Pleomorphomonas sp. PLEO: one gene and its partner. The protein of the gene in region 2 interacts with the protein of the main gene of each other region in a pairwise test. Links are inferred from orthologs where the notes say so. Each region holds a gene or a part of one and is shown on either strand. Other genes may lie near its edges.

The links.
Region 1: the proteins of AB6N07_RS02120 (region 2) and AB6N07_RS16750 interact in binary tests that used the Escherichia coli proteins (3 or more experiments, as listed by UniProt). The link is inferred for Pleomorphomonas sp. PLEO from one-to-one orthologs.

The regions. Positions count from the first base shown.
Region 1 is NZ_CP166625.1:3,593,011-3,600,522, forward strand. Bases 1,311-4,187 are described here. They hold AB6N07_RS16750 (ABC-F family ATP-binding cassette domain-containing protein), read right to left. Parts: upstream 3,754-4,187; coding sequence 1,867-3,753; downstream 1,311-1,866. Other genes in these bases: AB6N07_RS16745 (DUF599 domain-containing protein), read right to left, coding at 1,311-1,792; AB6N07_RS16755 (histone deacetylase family protein), read left to right, coding at 3,897-4,187. In the rest of the region: AB6N07_RS16735 (YdcF family protein), read left to right, coding at 1-731; AB6N07_RS16740 (DUF3253 domain-containing protein), read right to left, coding at 741-1,106; more of AB6N07_RS16745, read right to left, coding at 1,103-1,310; more of AB6N07_RS16755, read left to right, coding at 4,188-4,928; AB6N07_RS16760 (VOC family protein), read left to right, coding at 5,009-5,401; AB6N07_RS16770 (class I SAM-dependent methyltransferase), read right to left, coding at 5,832-6,443; AB6N07_RS16775 (DUF3419 family protein), read right to left, coding at 6,491-7,512. UniProt on the Escherichia coli protein: Genetic data indicate it may be involved in ribosome assembly or function.
Region 2 is NZ_CP166625.1:500,280-508,424, forward strand. The notes cover bases 4,438-7,947. They hold AB6N07_RS02120 (2-oxoglutarate dehydrogenase E1 component), read right to left. Parts: upstream 7,608-7,947; coding sequence 4,638-7,607; downstream 4,438-4,637. Other genes in these bases: odhB (2-oxoglutarate dehydrogenase complex dihydrolipoyllysine-residue succinyltransferase), read right to left, coding at 4,438-4,576; sucD (succinate--CoA ligase subunit alpha), read right to left, coding at 7,842-7,947. Outside these bases: AB6N07_RS02095 (tyrosine recombinase XerC), read left to right, coding at 1-128; AB6N07_RS02100 (DMT family transporter), read left to right, coding at 228-1,148; lpdA (dihydrolipoyl dehydrogenase), read right to left, coding at 1,153-2,541; AB6N07_RS02110 (LysE family translocator), read right to left, coding at 2,594-3,229; more of odhB, read right to left, coding at 3,347-4,437; more of sucD, read right to left, coding at 7,948-8,145. UniProt on the Escherichia coli protein: E1 component of the 2-oxoglutarate dehydrogenase (OGDH) complex which catalyzes the decarboxylation of 2-oxoglutarate, the first step in the conversion of 2-oxoglutarate to succinyl-CoA and CO(2).

The DNA of each region.
Region 1 (7,512 bases), 3.1 Mb from region 2 along the record:
TGTTCGGTGTGGGATTACGAGTGTTTGGTTGGCGGCGGCGGGGCGCTGAGCTGATTGGCATTGCGCTCGGCATTCTTGTCATTTGCTCTTGGACTGGTGTTCCAACGATCCTGCTGAGACCGCTCGAACAGCGCTTTTCGGTGCCGGACGACCCCGATCGCCTGAATCCGGCCGGCATTCTGGTACTGGGCGGTGTGGTTGACAGCAGTCTGTCGACCGAACTCCATTCGGCCGAGCTCATTGATGGGGCCGAACGGCTGGTCGTTGCCGCTGAGCTTGCCCGGCGCTATCCCAATGCCCGGATTTTGCTATCGGGCGGCTCAAACGGCGTATTTGCCAATAACGATGTCGCCGAATCGGCCGTTGCCAGGGATCTTCTGATCGAGTTTGGCGTACCGGCGGCCCGAATTTCCATCGAGGACCACTCTCGCAATACACACGAGAACGCCGTCTTCAGCTTTTCCGCCGCTGAGCCGGCACCGCAGGAACAATGGCTGCTGGTGACCTCTGCCTTCCACATGCCGCGCGCCATCGGTACGTTCCGCGCCGCAGGTTGGAACGGCGTGGTGGCGTGGCCGGTCGACTATCGAAACGGTGCCACCACGGACTGGTTCGGTGGCAGAACAGCCGCCGAAGGACTGACCATGACCGATATGGCCGTCCGCGAATGGATCGGCCTCGTAGCCTATCGCTTTGCCGGGTACACGGACGCGTTGCTGCCACGGCCATGAGACGCCGCTTCAGTCCTCGTCGTCGTCCAATATAAAATCGTCGTCCAGCAGATCATCTTCCGGCTTCGGAGCCTCGTACACCGGCATCGGCTCTCCTTCAGCCCGCAGGCGGATGCGGTAAAGGCCGCGCACGCGGTCGGGATCGACAGGTTTGCCCTTCCTGATCATGATCACCTTGCCATCCTTGGCGAGGCGCGCCGCCTCGTCCTTGATCGGCTTCATCAGGCGGCGCCAAACCTTCTCGTCCTTGCCGGCGATGGCGCGAGCGACGGCGTCCGGGCTGATGGACTTGCCGGCAGGCGACTCGGCGGCCATTTGCAGCAGGACGTCACGGATTTGGCCGGCCTTGACGCGGCGCGGATCGACGTCGGTCACTCGTATCTCCTCATGGCCTTGACGGCGTTGGAGGTAAACTGGCGGCGCGCGAGCACCACCGCGATGAAGGTCGAGCTAAGGATAAACGGCAGCGGTCCGAGGAAGCAGCCGAGATAGCCGATCGACATGAAGAAGGCGCGAAGGCCGCGATTGAAGTTGGTTCCGGCCACCACGATAATCGACGACGCTCGTGCCACCGCCTTGTCCATTTCCGTGGTGTCCGCCTCGGACGGCGGCGGCAACGCGCCAAGCAGGATGGAGCCGAAGTTGAACATGCGATAGGCCCAGCCGAACTTGAAGAAGGCATAGGCATAGATGCCAAGCAGGCCCATCACCTTGTACTCGAAGGCAACGGGATTAGTGGCCGTGAGTTCTGAGAGCGCCGAAACGAGGCCGACAGCGTGATCGACCGAGTTCAGCAGCGTGAAGCCACCGCCGATGGCGAGAAGCGAAGTTGACGCGAAGAAGGCGGTGCCATTCTGCAGGCCGGCCACGATGGCCGTATCAACCATGCGGAGATCCCGCGTTGCGGCCTGCCTTACCCAGCCGTGCCGACCGATATTGATGAAATGGGTGAGCGAATGCTTGGACCAGGGGCTGTTTTCGGTAAGCCAAGCCTGTCCGAACCACATGGCGAGGAACCAGACGAAGGCAGCGATGTCGAAAGGCGTGAAGGCGGTCGTCATGGCGGTTGTCCGGAGAAGCAGATCAAGTCGACGATATAGACTCGTAAAACAGGGTAAAAGCGGCCGGGTGACAATCAGCCTTCCGTCACCTCGGCCTCTTCATATTCGGCCGAGAGCGTCAGCCACTCTTCCTCAAGTGTATCCAGGCCACGAAGGGCGTCGGCCCTTTCCTTGGAGAGCCTTGCGCCTTTGGCGGGATCGCTTGTGAACAGGGCGGGATCGGCAAGCGCCGCGTCAATACGGGCGATCAGCTTTCGCAGCTTGTCCATGTCCGCTTCGATGCCCTGGATGCGTTTCCTGAGCGGGGCGAGCTGGACGCGCCGTTCAGCGGCGAGGCGACGACGATCGGCGTTGGTGACTTTTTGTTCGTCAGGCTTCGTCGATGTCCGGTCGGCGTCGCCGGACAGGATGAAGCGTTTGTAGTCGTCCATATCGCCATCGAAGGGCGTAATGGTACCTTTGTCCACCAGCCAGAGACGATCCATGGTCGCGTCGACCAGATGTCGGTCGTGGCTAACCAAAATAACCGCCCCCTCGAAGTCGTTGAGCGCCTGAATCAAACTCTCGCGGCTATCGATGTCGAGATGGTTGGTCGGCTCGTCGAGGATCAGGAGATTGGGTCCATGGAAGGTTGCGAGACCCAGAAGCAGGCGGGCTTTTTCACCACCCGAGAGTTCACGGGCCGGCGTGTCCATCTTATTGGTGTCGAGACCCATCTGGGCAACACGTGAGCGCACGCGGGCATCGGGCGCGTCCGGCATCAGGCGGCGAACGTGCGCGACGGCCGTCTCATCAGGATGGAGTTCATCGAGCTGATGCTGGGCGAAGAAGGCGATCTCCAGTTTACCAGCCTTGATGATATTGCCGGAGAAGGGCGTCAGGCGGTCGGCCAGGGCCTTGGCGAAAGTCGATTTGCCATTGCCGTTCTTGCCCAGAAGGGCAATGCGGTCGTCGTCGTCAATGCGTAACGTCAACCGCTTCAATACCGGTTTTTCCGGGTCGTAACCGAGATCGACCTTGTCGTAGGTGACGATGGGCGGCGCCAGCTTGGCCTTGGGATTTGGGAAGCTGATCTGCCGGACATTGTCCTCCACCACGGCGTCGACAATGTCGAGCCTCTCCAGCATCTTGATGCGCGACTGCGCCTGTGTTGCCTTGCTGGCCTTGTAGCGGAAGCGATCGACGAAGGCTTGCAAGTGCTTGCGCCGCGCCTCGATCTTTTCGCGCGCCTTTTCCTGCAGCAGCATTTTCTCCTGCCGCTGGCGGGCAAATGAGGTGTATCCGCCTTTCCACAGCGTCAGCTTTCCGTCGGATAAGTGACAGATATGATCGACGGCGGTGTCGAGAAGGTCGCGGTCATGGCTGATCAGCACCACCGTATAGGGATAGCGCTGGACATAGTTGGTGAGCCAGAGCGTGCCCTCGAGGTCGAGGTAGTTGGTCGGTTCGTCGAGCAGCAACAGGTCCGGCTCGGTGAACAACACGGCGGCAAGCGCGACTCGCATCCGCCAGCCACCGGAAAAGTCGGCGCAGGGCCGCCGTTGATCGGTGGCATCGAAGCCGAGACCGGACAGAATGGTGGCGGCCCGGGCCTCGGCCGAGTGTGCCTCTATGTCAGCGAGACGGACCTGGATTTCAGCGATGCGGTGCGGATCGGTGGCCGTCTCCGCCTCGGTCATCAGCGCGGTTCGCTCGGTATCGGCGGCCAGCACGAAGTCGATCAGCGAGGTGTCGGAGCCCGGTGCCTCCTGGGCAACGCGGCCGATGCGAGAGCCGCGCTTGAGGTCGATCGAGCCGCTCTCGGCTGCAAGCTCGCCGGCAACGATGTTGAACAGCGTCGTCTTGCCGGTGCCGTTGCGACCGACAAGGCCAACCTTGGCGCCATCGTGGATGGTGACGGAGGCGCCCTCGATGAGGGTGCGGCCGACGATACGGTAGGTGAGATCGGAGATGATCAGCATGGTCGGGCGATTTCGCCCGAACGGCCGCGAAAGGCAAGACGGCCGGCGCGAATTTCCGCCTCCGTGTCGTCTTTTCGCCCTTGCCGACACAAACGACCGGTGTAGCGTCGGGTTTCTTGATCGTCGCTTGACCGGAATCGCTTATGAAAACCGTCTACTCCTCTCGACACCGCCTGCATGCTGATAACCAGGAACTCAATGCCGGAGTCATCACGCCGGCTTTCGAGCTGCCGGTTCGCGTTGACTTTATTCTGAAGCGGATTGCGACGGTCGGCCTTGGCGAGGTCATCGAGGCGGCGCCCGTCGATGCCTTGACGTCGGCGGCCAAGGTGCACGACGCCGGTTATCTCCAGTTCATGGCCGACTTCTGGACGCTGTGGCTCGCCGAGGGGCGAACCGGCCCGACCATGCCCTATGTCTGGCCGGCGCGCGGTCAGCGCGATATCAGGCCCGAACACGTCAACGGCCTGATGGGATACTACTCCTTCGACGGCGGCGGCTCCTTCGTCGAAGGCACTTGGGAGGCCGTACAGTCGGCGGTCTGGTCGGCGGTCGGCGGTGCCAAACTGATCGATGGCGGCGAGAGGGCTGCCTATGCGCTGTGCCGTCCGCCGGGCCATCACGCGGGATCGTCCACCATGGGCGGCTATTGTTTCATCAACAATGCCGCCGTGGCCGCCCAGTGGTTCCTGGATCATGGCGCCCGCCGCGTTTCCATCCTTGACGTCGATTATCACCATGGCAACGGCACGCAGGAAATCTTCTACCGGCGCCGAGACGTGCAAACGGTGGATCTGCACGCCGACACGCGCTTTGCCTATCCGTTCTTCTCCGGTCGTGCCGACGAAAAGGGCGAAGGGCAGGGCGAGGGCTTCGCAGTCAACTTGCCAATGCCGTTCGGGACTGCCTGGGACACCTGGAGCGACGCACTCGATGAAGCCTGCCGCGCAATCGAAGCCTTCGGACCGGATGTCGTGGTGGTATCGCTCGGCCTCGACACCTTCGAAGGCGATCCGATTTCAAAATTCAAACTGAAGCGCGAGGACTATCCCAAGATCGGCGCCCGTATCGCCCGCCTCGGGCGTCCGACTCTGTTCGTGCAGGAAGGCGGTTACGCCGTCGAGGACATCGGTCACAACGCTGTCGGCGTACTCGCGGGCTTCGAAGGCGTCTGACAGGTTGCGTCAGCATATACTCCTGACATGGGCTGGCAGAGCAATCGGCTAATGTCTCTCCATCAAAAGGAGAGACAAAAATGCTTGATCACATGGGTTTTCCGGCCGTCGACTACGACAAGTCGAAGGCCTTTTACGACAAGGCACTGGCGCCTCTCGGCGTCTCGGTGGTGATGTCCGTCTCGGCAGAGGAAACCGGCGGCGACGCCTTTGCCGGTTACGGAAGCGACGGCAAACCGGACTTCTGGGTGTCGACCGGCAGACCGGCCGGTGAGATCATGCACTTCCACGTCGCCTTCGTGGCCAAGGATCGCGCCACTGTCGATGCCTTTTACGCCGAGGCGATGGCAGCCGGTGGCCGCGATAATGGCGGGCCGGGGGTTCGGCCGCACTACCACCCGAACTACTATGCGGCCTTTGTGTTGGATCCCGATGGCAACAACATCGAAGCAGTCTGCCACAAGCCGGAATGAAAGGATGGCGAGCGACGGCATATCCGCCGCCGCTCGTCCCCTAACCATCATGTTTGATCATATCGACTGTCCAGTGACGGATATCCACCGTTCCGTCGCCTTCTATGACGCATTGCTGGCACCGCTCGGCATCGTAAGGCTGATTACGCGCATCGCCTCGGATGCAACCAGCGCTTCGAATGCCGGCTACGGCTACGATGGTCACGCCGGCTTTTGGCTATCGAACGCGAGCCGCAAGGGGCATATCCACATTGGCTTTTCCGCCGCGACGCGGGAGGCGGTAGTGGCCTTCCACGCGGCGGGGTTGGCGGCGGGCGGTACGGACAATGGTGGGCCGGGACTTCGTCCTTACGCACCCAACTATTTTGCCGCCTATATCATCGATCCCGACGGCCACAACATCGAAGCGGTGTGTCGCGCGGAACACAGATCAGCGAAGAGTGCCGAGTTGCGCATAACCGCGCGCCGGCCGTTCGAAGGTAAGAGTCCGACCACTCGCCTTCGCGAGGCGAGCCATTTCCGTTTCCAGGCTGGCGCGCGGCGTAACGTGGAAGAGAGAAAGCCAACCGTGGAGAAGAGCCCGGGCCGGGATTCCCAGCCCCTCGCAGAAGCCGAAATCGACGACTGACAGGCGCCCTCCATCCTTGACCAAGGAGAGACCATGCGCCAGCGCCGTCGTCCAATCGGGGATCATCGACAGCGTGTAGGAGAAATAAACACGGTCGAAACGTGCAGTTCCGAAAACCGCATGGGGGTCAAAGACGCATGCGTCGCCTTCAGAGAGACAAACGCTGAGGCCTGAGCGTTCTACGTTGCTGCGTGCCGTCTTCAGCATTTCGGCCGAAATGTCGAAACCAAACAGACGGGCACCTGGATAACGCCGGCCGGCCGCGATGAGGTTGCGACCGGTGCCACAGCCCATCTCCAGCACGGTACCATTGGGTGGAACGTTGAGATCCTCGATCATGCGATCGCGGCCAAGCAGGTACGGTTTGCGCGTCGCGTCGTAGATATGCCGGGTTAGCCGGTACATGCGGTCCATGGCCGCCTTCTGGCCATCTGACGACCGAGGGGCCGAGGCCGGGACGCTCACGCCGACGCCCTCACGTAGAGATGGAAGCCACCATAGATCGACGAGCGATCGCGGGCGATATAACCCGCCACCGTTGACGGGTCATAGGACCAGCGCGATCGAATTTCAGTAGGCAGCACAGCCTCAAGCGGGCTGTCAAAGCCAGCGGTGCGGAAGATGACGCGGGCCTCGGGGCGGGCCGTCCGGGTGATTTCGGTCCACAGAGCGATCATCTGGACAGGCGTCATCCAGTCCTGCGCATCCAGCAACACATAACCGTCGAGGCTGCCGGCGGGCATCTCGGCCAGCCGGTCGGTCATCGACGCCTGCACGGCGACGACGCGGTCGGCATTGGCGCGGATGGCGTCATAGGCGTCGCGGCCGAGGTAGGGCGGAACTGCCCGGCGGCTTTCGCGGTCGTAGCCGCGGCCGAAGGCCTGCCAGGCAAAATAGTTGTCTTCGAGGGGAAAATCGCAGGCAAGGCGGGAAAGGCGCTGCCGCAGCAGGCCGGCCAGATCGCCGCCGGCGTCGGCGGAGAGGTAGGCGAACTGGGCTGGCGGGATGCCAAGACCGTAAAGCGATACCGGCATGCGGCATAGCCAGCGGACAAGCCGTGAATCAAAGACCGGCGCCAGGTTCTCCTCGAACAGACGTCGCTGGTCGTCGAGCCCCCGAGCGGTCAGCATGAGGCGCGGGTTCTTGCCATAGGCACGAGCGAGCAGATGCATCATGCCGATAAAGCGGCCGAGCAGACCGTAGCGGTAAATGTTGCGGGTGAAGATGGCGATCTGCCGACGGCCGGTCAGGCCTCGCTTTTCCCAATAGGCGCGGGCATCTTCCGGCAGATGGTCGCGTAAGAAGCGGTCGTAGCGGGCAGTATTCTCGCGTTCGTCGGCATGACCGAAGAAGCGGAAAAAGCTCTCATGATTAGGCAGGTGACAAGCAGCGGTCAGCTTCAGCTTGAGCAGTGCGATGTGAGCCGGGTTGAGATCGACCGCGATAATCTCGGCGGGGGATGCGGTCAGGTAATTCATGACGT
Region 2 (8,145 bases):
CCGGCGGCGACCTCCGCACCATTCAGGAGCTCCTTGGCCATGCCAATCTGTCGACGACCCAGGTTTATACATCTGTCGATGCTGAACGGCTGGTGGCCGCCTGGAAGGGGGCGCATCCGCGCGCCTGAGACCGTGATCGTTTCGTCAGCTGGCTTTCCTCGCTCTGCCGAATGGCTTAAGGCTTGCCGCCTCACCAATCTGCCGGGAGCCCTCCGGGCCGCTGCCTCTTGAAAACCTCTTCCGCTCCCTCAGCCAGTCCGCTCTGGATCGGCTATGGATTTGCTGCCCTAGGCGCCGTGCTCTTTGCCGCCAAAGGTATCCTTATCAAGCTCGCCTTCGCCGAGGGCGTGGATACGGTGACGCTGCTCGCTCTCCGGATGGGCCTTTCCGTGCCCATCTACGTCGCCGTCGGCTTCATCGCCTATACCCGAAAGCGCCAAATAGCGGTTCCAATGCCTGCCTATATCAAGGCGCTGCTGATCGGGATGATCGGCTATTGGTTCTCGTCCTATGCGGACTTCAAGGGCCTCGAAACCCTGACACCGCAATTCGAACGCCTGATTCTTTTCACGTATCCGCTGTTCGTATTGCTGCTCGGCGCGGTCTTGTTCCGCGTGCCGTTGCGCTGGAAGCCGATCACAGCCTTCGGCATCGCCTATCTTGGTCTCGCCGTCGTTTTTCTTGCCGATTTTGAGACAAGCGGTGGCGATATCGTCGTCGGCACCCTCTGGGTGCTGGCCGCTGCCGTCTCCTTTGCGCTCTACCAACTGCTCGCTGGCGGCAGCATCGCCATCCTGGGGGCGCCGCTTTTCACCTCCGTCGCGATGACTGGCGCGGCGGCGGTGGTGCTTTTGATGTTTCTGGCGACCCACCCGCTGTCGGCGCTCTTGGTGTCCGGGCGAGCCTTTGCGCTCGCGGTGACGCTGGCCATCGGCGCGACGGTGCTGCCGAGCTTCCTGATGAGCGCGGCGCTGTCGCGCATTTCGGCCGCCGCCAACTCCACAATTGGCACGCTATCGCCAGTGGTGACGCTGTTTCTCGCCGTACTGATCCTCGGCGAACCGTTGCGCAGCGTCGACCTCCTCGGTACGGCGCTGGTGGTTGGCGGCGTCGGTCTGTTCACGGTGGTCGACCGGCGCCGTCGCTGATCCTTCAGGCGTGGATCGCCCGCTTGTCGACGGCCAGCGCCGCTTCTTTCATCGCTTCCGACAATGTCGGATGGGCGTGGCAGGTCCGAGCGAGATCTTCGGCCGAACCGGAGAACTCCATCAGCACCGCCGCCTCGGCGATCGCCTCGCCAGCGCCCGGCCCAATGATATGGACACCGAGAACCCGATCGGTATCGGCATGTGCCAGTATCTTGACGAAGCCATCGGTCTTCAGAATCGACTTGGCGCGGCCATTGGCAAGGAAGCTGAACTTGCCGACCTTGTAGGGTACCCCGGCGGCCTTCAGGTCTTCCTCAGTCCGGCCGATGGCGGCGACTTCCGGAGAGGTGTAGACCACCGCCGGAATGACATCGTAATTGACGTGCCCCGCCTTGCCGGCCAAGAGCTCGGCGACCGCGATGCCTTCGTCCTCAGCCTTATGGGCAAGCATCGGCCCGGCAATCACGTCGCCGATAGCGTAGATGCCCGGCACGTTCGTGGCGTAATGGCCATCGATCTCGACGCGCCCCTTTGCGTCCAGCTTCACGCCGATCTCAGTGAGACCAAGACCTTCGGTAAAGGGTTTGCGGCCAACTGCGACCAGCACCACGTCGGCGGTAACCGTTTCGGTCTCGCCGCCGGCTGCTGGCTCAAAGCTCACCGTGCCGCCGTCGACACCGGTCACCTTACGCCCGAGTTTGAAAGCGAAGCCCTGACGCTCAAGCAGCCTCTGAAAAGCCTTGGCAACCTCACCATCGATCCCCGGAAGGATGCGGTCGAGATATTCGATGACCGTGACGCGAGCCCCCAGACGCTGCCACACCGAGCCGAGCTCCAGGCCAATGACGCCGGCACCGATCACCACCAGATGCTCGGGTACCTTTTCGAGCGACAGCGCACCGGTCGAGGATACCACGGTCTTCTCATCGACGGTGATGCCGGGCAGGCCTGCCACATCAGAGCCGGTGGCAATCAGAATGCTCCTCGTCTCGATGACCGTCGTCTCGCCGCCTTCGGCGGTAACCTCCACCTTGCCGGTCGCGACGATGCGGCCGGTGCCGCGATGGACGGTGATCTTATTCTTCTTGAACAGGAAATCGATGCCCTGGACATTGCCCCGCACGGTGGCGTCCTTGTGGCCCATCATCGCCGGAAGATCGAGTTCGGGTGCCCCGACCTTCACACCGAGCTTGGCGAACACGTGGCCGGCCTCATGAAACATCTCGGAGGCGTACAAGAGCGCCTTGGAGGGAATGCAGCCAACGTTGAGGCAGGTGCCGCCGTGGCTCGCCCGTTTCTCAACCACGGCGACGTTCATGCCGAGTTGGGCGGCGCGAATGGCTGCCACATAGCCGCCGGGACCGGTACCGATGACAACGAGATCGAAGGACATGGAAGCACTCCTTTGAGGCTGCGGCGGCCTGTATTCAGTTACGCGCCATCAATCACTCGGCCCGCGACAGGGCCAGACGGACGCCAAAAGCGATAAAGACGGCACCGGTCACGCGGTTGATCCAAAGGCCGGCGCGCGCAAAGGCGCTCCTCACCTTGGGCATGGTCAAGAAACAGGAAACGGCAGAGAACCAGAGAATCAGGCAGGTGGCCATCACCAGCCCATAGGCCCCCTTCACCAACGCCGGTGTTTCGTGGCTGACCAGCGCCGAGAACAGGGACAGGAAAAACAATATCGGCTTGGGATTGAGGGCATTGGTCACGAAGCCCAGCCCAAAGGCACGGGCGTCGCTCATCGGCGCGATCACCTCGTTGGTGCCGGCCTCGGGCAATGTCGGGGCCGGTGCCCTGAGTGCCATCACCCCCATGTAGGTCAGATAGGCGGCGCCTGCCCACTTGACCACGGAGAACAGCAGCAGGGACTGCGAAACGATCAGCCCCAACCCCAGGATCGTATAGGTCAGGTGAAACAACAGAGACGTACCGACACCGAAGGCGGTCAGAATGCCGGCTCGCCTCCCGTGCATGAGGCTTTGCCGCATCACCATGGCAGTGTCTGCTCCGGGCGCCACGATGGCAAAGGAGAAGACCGCCATGAGGCTGGCAAGTTCCCCGAGATAAGGAGACATCGGCTTCCTTTCGATGACCGCGAACGCACTCTTCGGAAGGCCACGATAGTGGTGGCTGACAGACCGCCTCCCTCCGCCTGGGAGGGAGGGTCGGTCAAGTGTACCCCGCTGCGGGAGCTAGAGATCGAGAACGAGCCGCTGCGGCTCCTCGAGATTCTCCTTGACCCGGACGAGGAAGGTTACCGCCTCCTTGCCGTCGATGACGCGGTGATCGTAGGACAGCGCCAGATACATCATCGGCCGGATCTCAATCTTGCCGCCGACGACCATCGGCCGCTCCTGGATCTTGTGCATGCCGAGAATACCCGACTGCGGCGCGTTGAGGATCGGGGTCGACATCAGCGAGCCATAGACGCCACCGTTGGAGATGGTGAAGGTGCCACCCTGCATCTCTTCGATGCGCAGGAGGCCATCGCGGGCGCGCTTGCCATATTCGCCGATCTTCTTCTCGATGCCGGCGATGGAAAGCTGGTCAGCGTCACGCACCACCGGTACGACGAGGCCCTTGTCCGTGCCGACGGCGACACCGACGTGGTAGTAGTTCTTGTAGACAAGATCCTCGCCGTCGATCTCGGCGTTGACCGCCGGGATTTCCTTCAGCGCCTGCACCACGGCCTTCACAAAGAAGCCCATGAAGCCGAGCTTGACGCCGTGCTTCTTCTCGAAAAGGTCCTTGTAGGATGACCGCAGCGCCATCACGCCGGTCATGTCCACCTCATTGAAGGTGGTGAGCATGGCAGCGGCGTTCTGCGCTTCCTTGAGGCGACGGGCGATGGTCTGGCGCAGCTTGCTCATCCGGACCCGCTCTTCGCGGCTGGCGTCAGCGGCGCCAACCGGAGCGCGGGGCGCCGACGGAGCGGCGGGCGCTGGAGCGGCGGTGCGAATGGCAGCAGCGGCCGCCAGCACGTCTTCCTTCAACACCTGGCCGCGTTTACCGGAACCGCTCTCCACGCTCGTACCGGTTTCGGCCATGACGCGGGCGGCGGCCGGTGACGGCGGCACCGGTGCGACTGCCTTGACCGGCTCGGCCGCCTTGGCAGGAGCAGCGGATTCCGCTGCCTTTGCCGGCTTGACCGGTTCGGCCGCCTTCGACGGCTGGGCGGCCTCGGACGCGGCGCCAAGCGAACCCAGCAGGGCACCGACGCCGACGGTCTCGCCAGCTTCGACCAAAATTTCGGAAAGCGTGCCGTCGGCCGACGCCGGCACCTCGATGGTCACCTTGTCGGTCTCAAGCTCGACCAGAGGCTCGTCGGCCTTAACGGCATCGCCAATTTTCTTGAACCAGCGGCCGATGGTCGCCTCTGTCACCGATTCGCCGAGCGTCGGGACGCGGATCTCGTTGCCCATTTGAGCTTCTCTCCAGATGCGAAGGGGATGGAGGCGGCCGGATGGCCGCCTCGAAAGCCGGTTAGCCGAGCGCCTCGTCGAGGAAGGCGGCGAGCTGGGCGAGATGTTTGGACATCAGGCCAGTGGCGGTAGCTGCCGACGGCGCCCGGCCGGCATAGCGGGCACGCGGAATCTTGGCGCCGATCTGTTTCAGGACCCATTCGAGATAAGGGTCGGCGAAGGTCCAGGCACCCATGTTCTTGGGCTCTTCCTGACACCAAACGTGCTCGGCGTTGGGGAAGCGCGAAAGCTCGTTGACCAGTGCCTTGGCTGGGAAGGGATAGAGCTGCTCGACGCGCAAGAGATAAACGTCATCGATGCCGCGCTTCTCGCGCTCCTCGAGAAGGTCGTAGTAGACCTTGCCGGTACACATCACGACGCGTCGGATTTCCGCGTCGGGCTTGAGGCGCACCGTTACCGTCTCCGGATCCGATTCGGCGTGATCCCAAAGCAACCGGTGGAACGAGGTTTCGGCCCCCATGTCGGCGAGCTTGGACACTGCCCGCTTGTGGCGCAGCAGCGACTTCGGCGTCATCAGGATCAGCGGCTTGCGGAAATCGCGTGTCAGCTGGCGCCGGAGAATGTGGAAATAGTTGGCCGGCGTCGTGCAGTTGGCGACCTGCATGTTGTCCTCGGCGCAGAGCTGCAGCCAGCGCTCAAGGCGAGCAGACGAATGCTCGGGCCCCTGCCCTTCGTAGCCGTGCGGCAGCAGGCAGACGAGACCCGACATCCTCAGCCACTTGCGTTCGCCACCGGAGATGAACTGGTCGAACACGACCTGGGCGCCATTGGCGAAGTCGCCGAACTGCGCCTCCCAGAGGATGAGTGCGTTGGGGCGGGCTAGCGAATAGCCATACTCAAAACCGAGAACCGCCTCTTCCGAGAGCATGGAATTGACGACCTCGAAAGGCGCCTGCTCCGGTGACAGGTTGGCAAGCGGGATGTAGCGCGCTTCCGTCTCCTGGTCATAGAGCACGCTATGACGCTGGCTGAAGGTGCCGCGCTCGCAGTCCTGACCCGAAAGGCGGATCTTGTGGCCACCGAGAGCAAGCGAGCCAAAGGCCAGCGATTCGCCCAACGCCCAGTCGATGCCCTCGCCTGTATCGATCGCCTTCTTGCGGGCATCGAGGAAGCGCTGGATGGTCCGATGGACGTTGAAGGTCGCCGGCACCGTGTTGATCTTGAGGCCGATCTCCTTGAGCGTCTCGATGTTGACGCCTGATTGGCCGCGCCGTTGTTCGTCGAAGCTGTCGGCGACCTTGAGGCCGGCCCAGGCACCGTCGAGCCAATCGGCTTTGTTCGGCTTGTAGGCTTGGCCCGCCTCGTATTCCTGATCGAGCTTCTGTCGGAAGGCAGCCTGCATGCCGATCACTTCGTCTTGGGTGATCACCCCCTCGTCGATCAACTTCTTGGCGTAGATCTGCAGCGTCGTCGCATGGCCGCGAATCTTCGAATACATGAGCGGCTGGGTAAAGCCCGGTTCGTCGCCCTCGTTGTGGCCGTACCGGCGATAGCAGATCATGTCGACCACGACGGGCTTCTGGAATTTCTGCCGATAGTCGATGGCCACCTTGGCGGCATAGACCACCGCCTCGGGATCGTCGCCGTTGACGTGCAGGATCGGCGCCTCGACCATCTTGGCAACGTCGGAGGGATAGGGCGACGAACGCGAGAAGTGGGGGTTGGTGGTAAAACCGATCTGGTTGTTGACGATGAAGTGGATCGAACCGCCCACACGGTGACCGCGCAACTGGCTGAGGCCGAAGCACTCGGCGATGACGCCCTGGCCGGCGAAGGCAGCGTCGCCGTGCAGGAGCAGCGGCAGCACCTTGACGCGCTCGCGCAGCGGAATGATGTCGCCTTCCCAAACGGTGGCCGATACATCCTGCTTGGCGCGTACTTTGCCGAGCACAACCGGGTTGACGATCTCAAGGTGCGACGGGTTGGGCGTCAGGCTGAGGTGCACCTTGTTGCCGTCGAACTCGCGATCCGAGGAGGCACCAAGGTGGTACTTGACGTCGCCGGAGCCCTCGACGTCGTCAGGGGCGTAGGAGCCCCCCTTGAATTCGTGGAACAGCGCCCGGTGCGGCTTGGCCATCACCTGCGTCAGCACGTTGAGGCGGCCACGGTGGGGCATGCCAAGAACGATTTCCTTGACGCCGAGATTGCCGCCCCGCTTGATGATCTGTTCGAGCGCCGGAATGAGACTCTCGCCACCATCGAGACCGAACCGCTTGGTGCCGGTATACTTGACGTCGAGGAACTTCTCGAAGCCCTCGGCCTCCACCAGCTTGTTGAGAATGGCCTTCTTGCCGTTATCGGTGAATTCGATCTGCTTGTCCGGCCCTTCGATGCGCTCCTGGACCCACGCCTTCTCCTCGGGCGAGGAGATATGCATGAACTCGTAACCGATGGTGCCGCAGTAGGTCCGCTTAAGAATATCGATCATCTGCCGCACGGTGGCGTATTCGAGGCCAAGCACGTGGTCGATGAAGATTGGCCGGTCCATATCGGCCTCGGTGAAGCCGTAGCTCGTCGGGTGCAGTTCCTCGTGGTCGAGCTTCTTGGCAACGCCGATCGGATCGAGGTCGGCGTGGAGATGGCCGCGCATGCGGTAGGCGCGGATCATCATGATGGCGCGCACCGAATCGAGCGTCGCCTGCCTGAGTTCCTGAGCACTGATGCCGGCTGGCTGGGCCTTTGCCTCGATCTTCTTCTCGAGGATCTTGCTGGCCTCCGGCCAGTTGCCATCGAGAGCGGAGACCAGCTCGCCGTTGACCTTAGGCGGCCAGTCCGAACGGGTCCAGCTTGCGCTCCGCGCTCCGCGCGCCACCGCCGGCTCGGACAAAGCGTCGAAAAACTCCCGCCATTCGGGATCGACCGAGGCGGGGTCGGCGAGGTAGCGGGCCTCAAGCGCCTCGATATAGGTGGCGTTGCCACCGTAGAGGAACGAGGTTCCGGCGAAAGCGTCGTTGTCGTTCTGCCGTGCCATGTGCGTTTCGGAGCCGTCCGCTCCGTCCTCGCGTTCCGGCGACAGCAGGATCGCTTCGCCGTGGATATCGATGACCAAGCAACCGCATTCCGGCGAATGCTTGGCCTCTGTTGTTTGTCTCAGGTACCGGCGGATCGCCGGCCCTGGCTTTGGCGCTTCTCTCACGGGCTTTGCTGGGGCCGGAAGTCGCGTTCGCGGCTTCAAGTCATGGCCACAGATGGAAAGGCGACTGCCTTAGCCCTTCAACCGCTCGCTAAGGGTCCGACCGAGCTGAGCCGGCGACGGCGATACGACGATACCGGCCGCCTGCATGGCGTCGATCTTGTCTTCGGCCCCTCCCTTGCCACCGGAGATCACCGCACCGGCGTGACCCATGGTGCGGCCCGGCGGCGCCGTACGACCGGCAATGAAGCCGACCATCGGCTTCATGCGGCCGCGCTTGGCCTCGTCCTTGAGGAACTGCGCGGCAGCTTCCTCGGCCGAGCCGCCGATCTCGCCGATCATGACGATCGACTTCGTCTCGGGGTCGGCCAGGAAC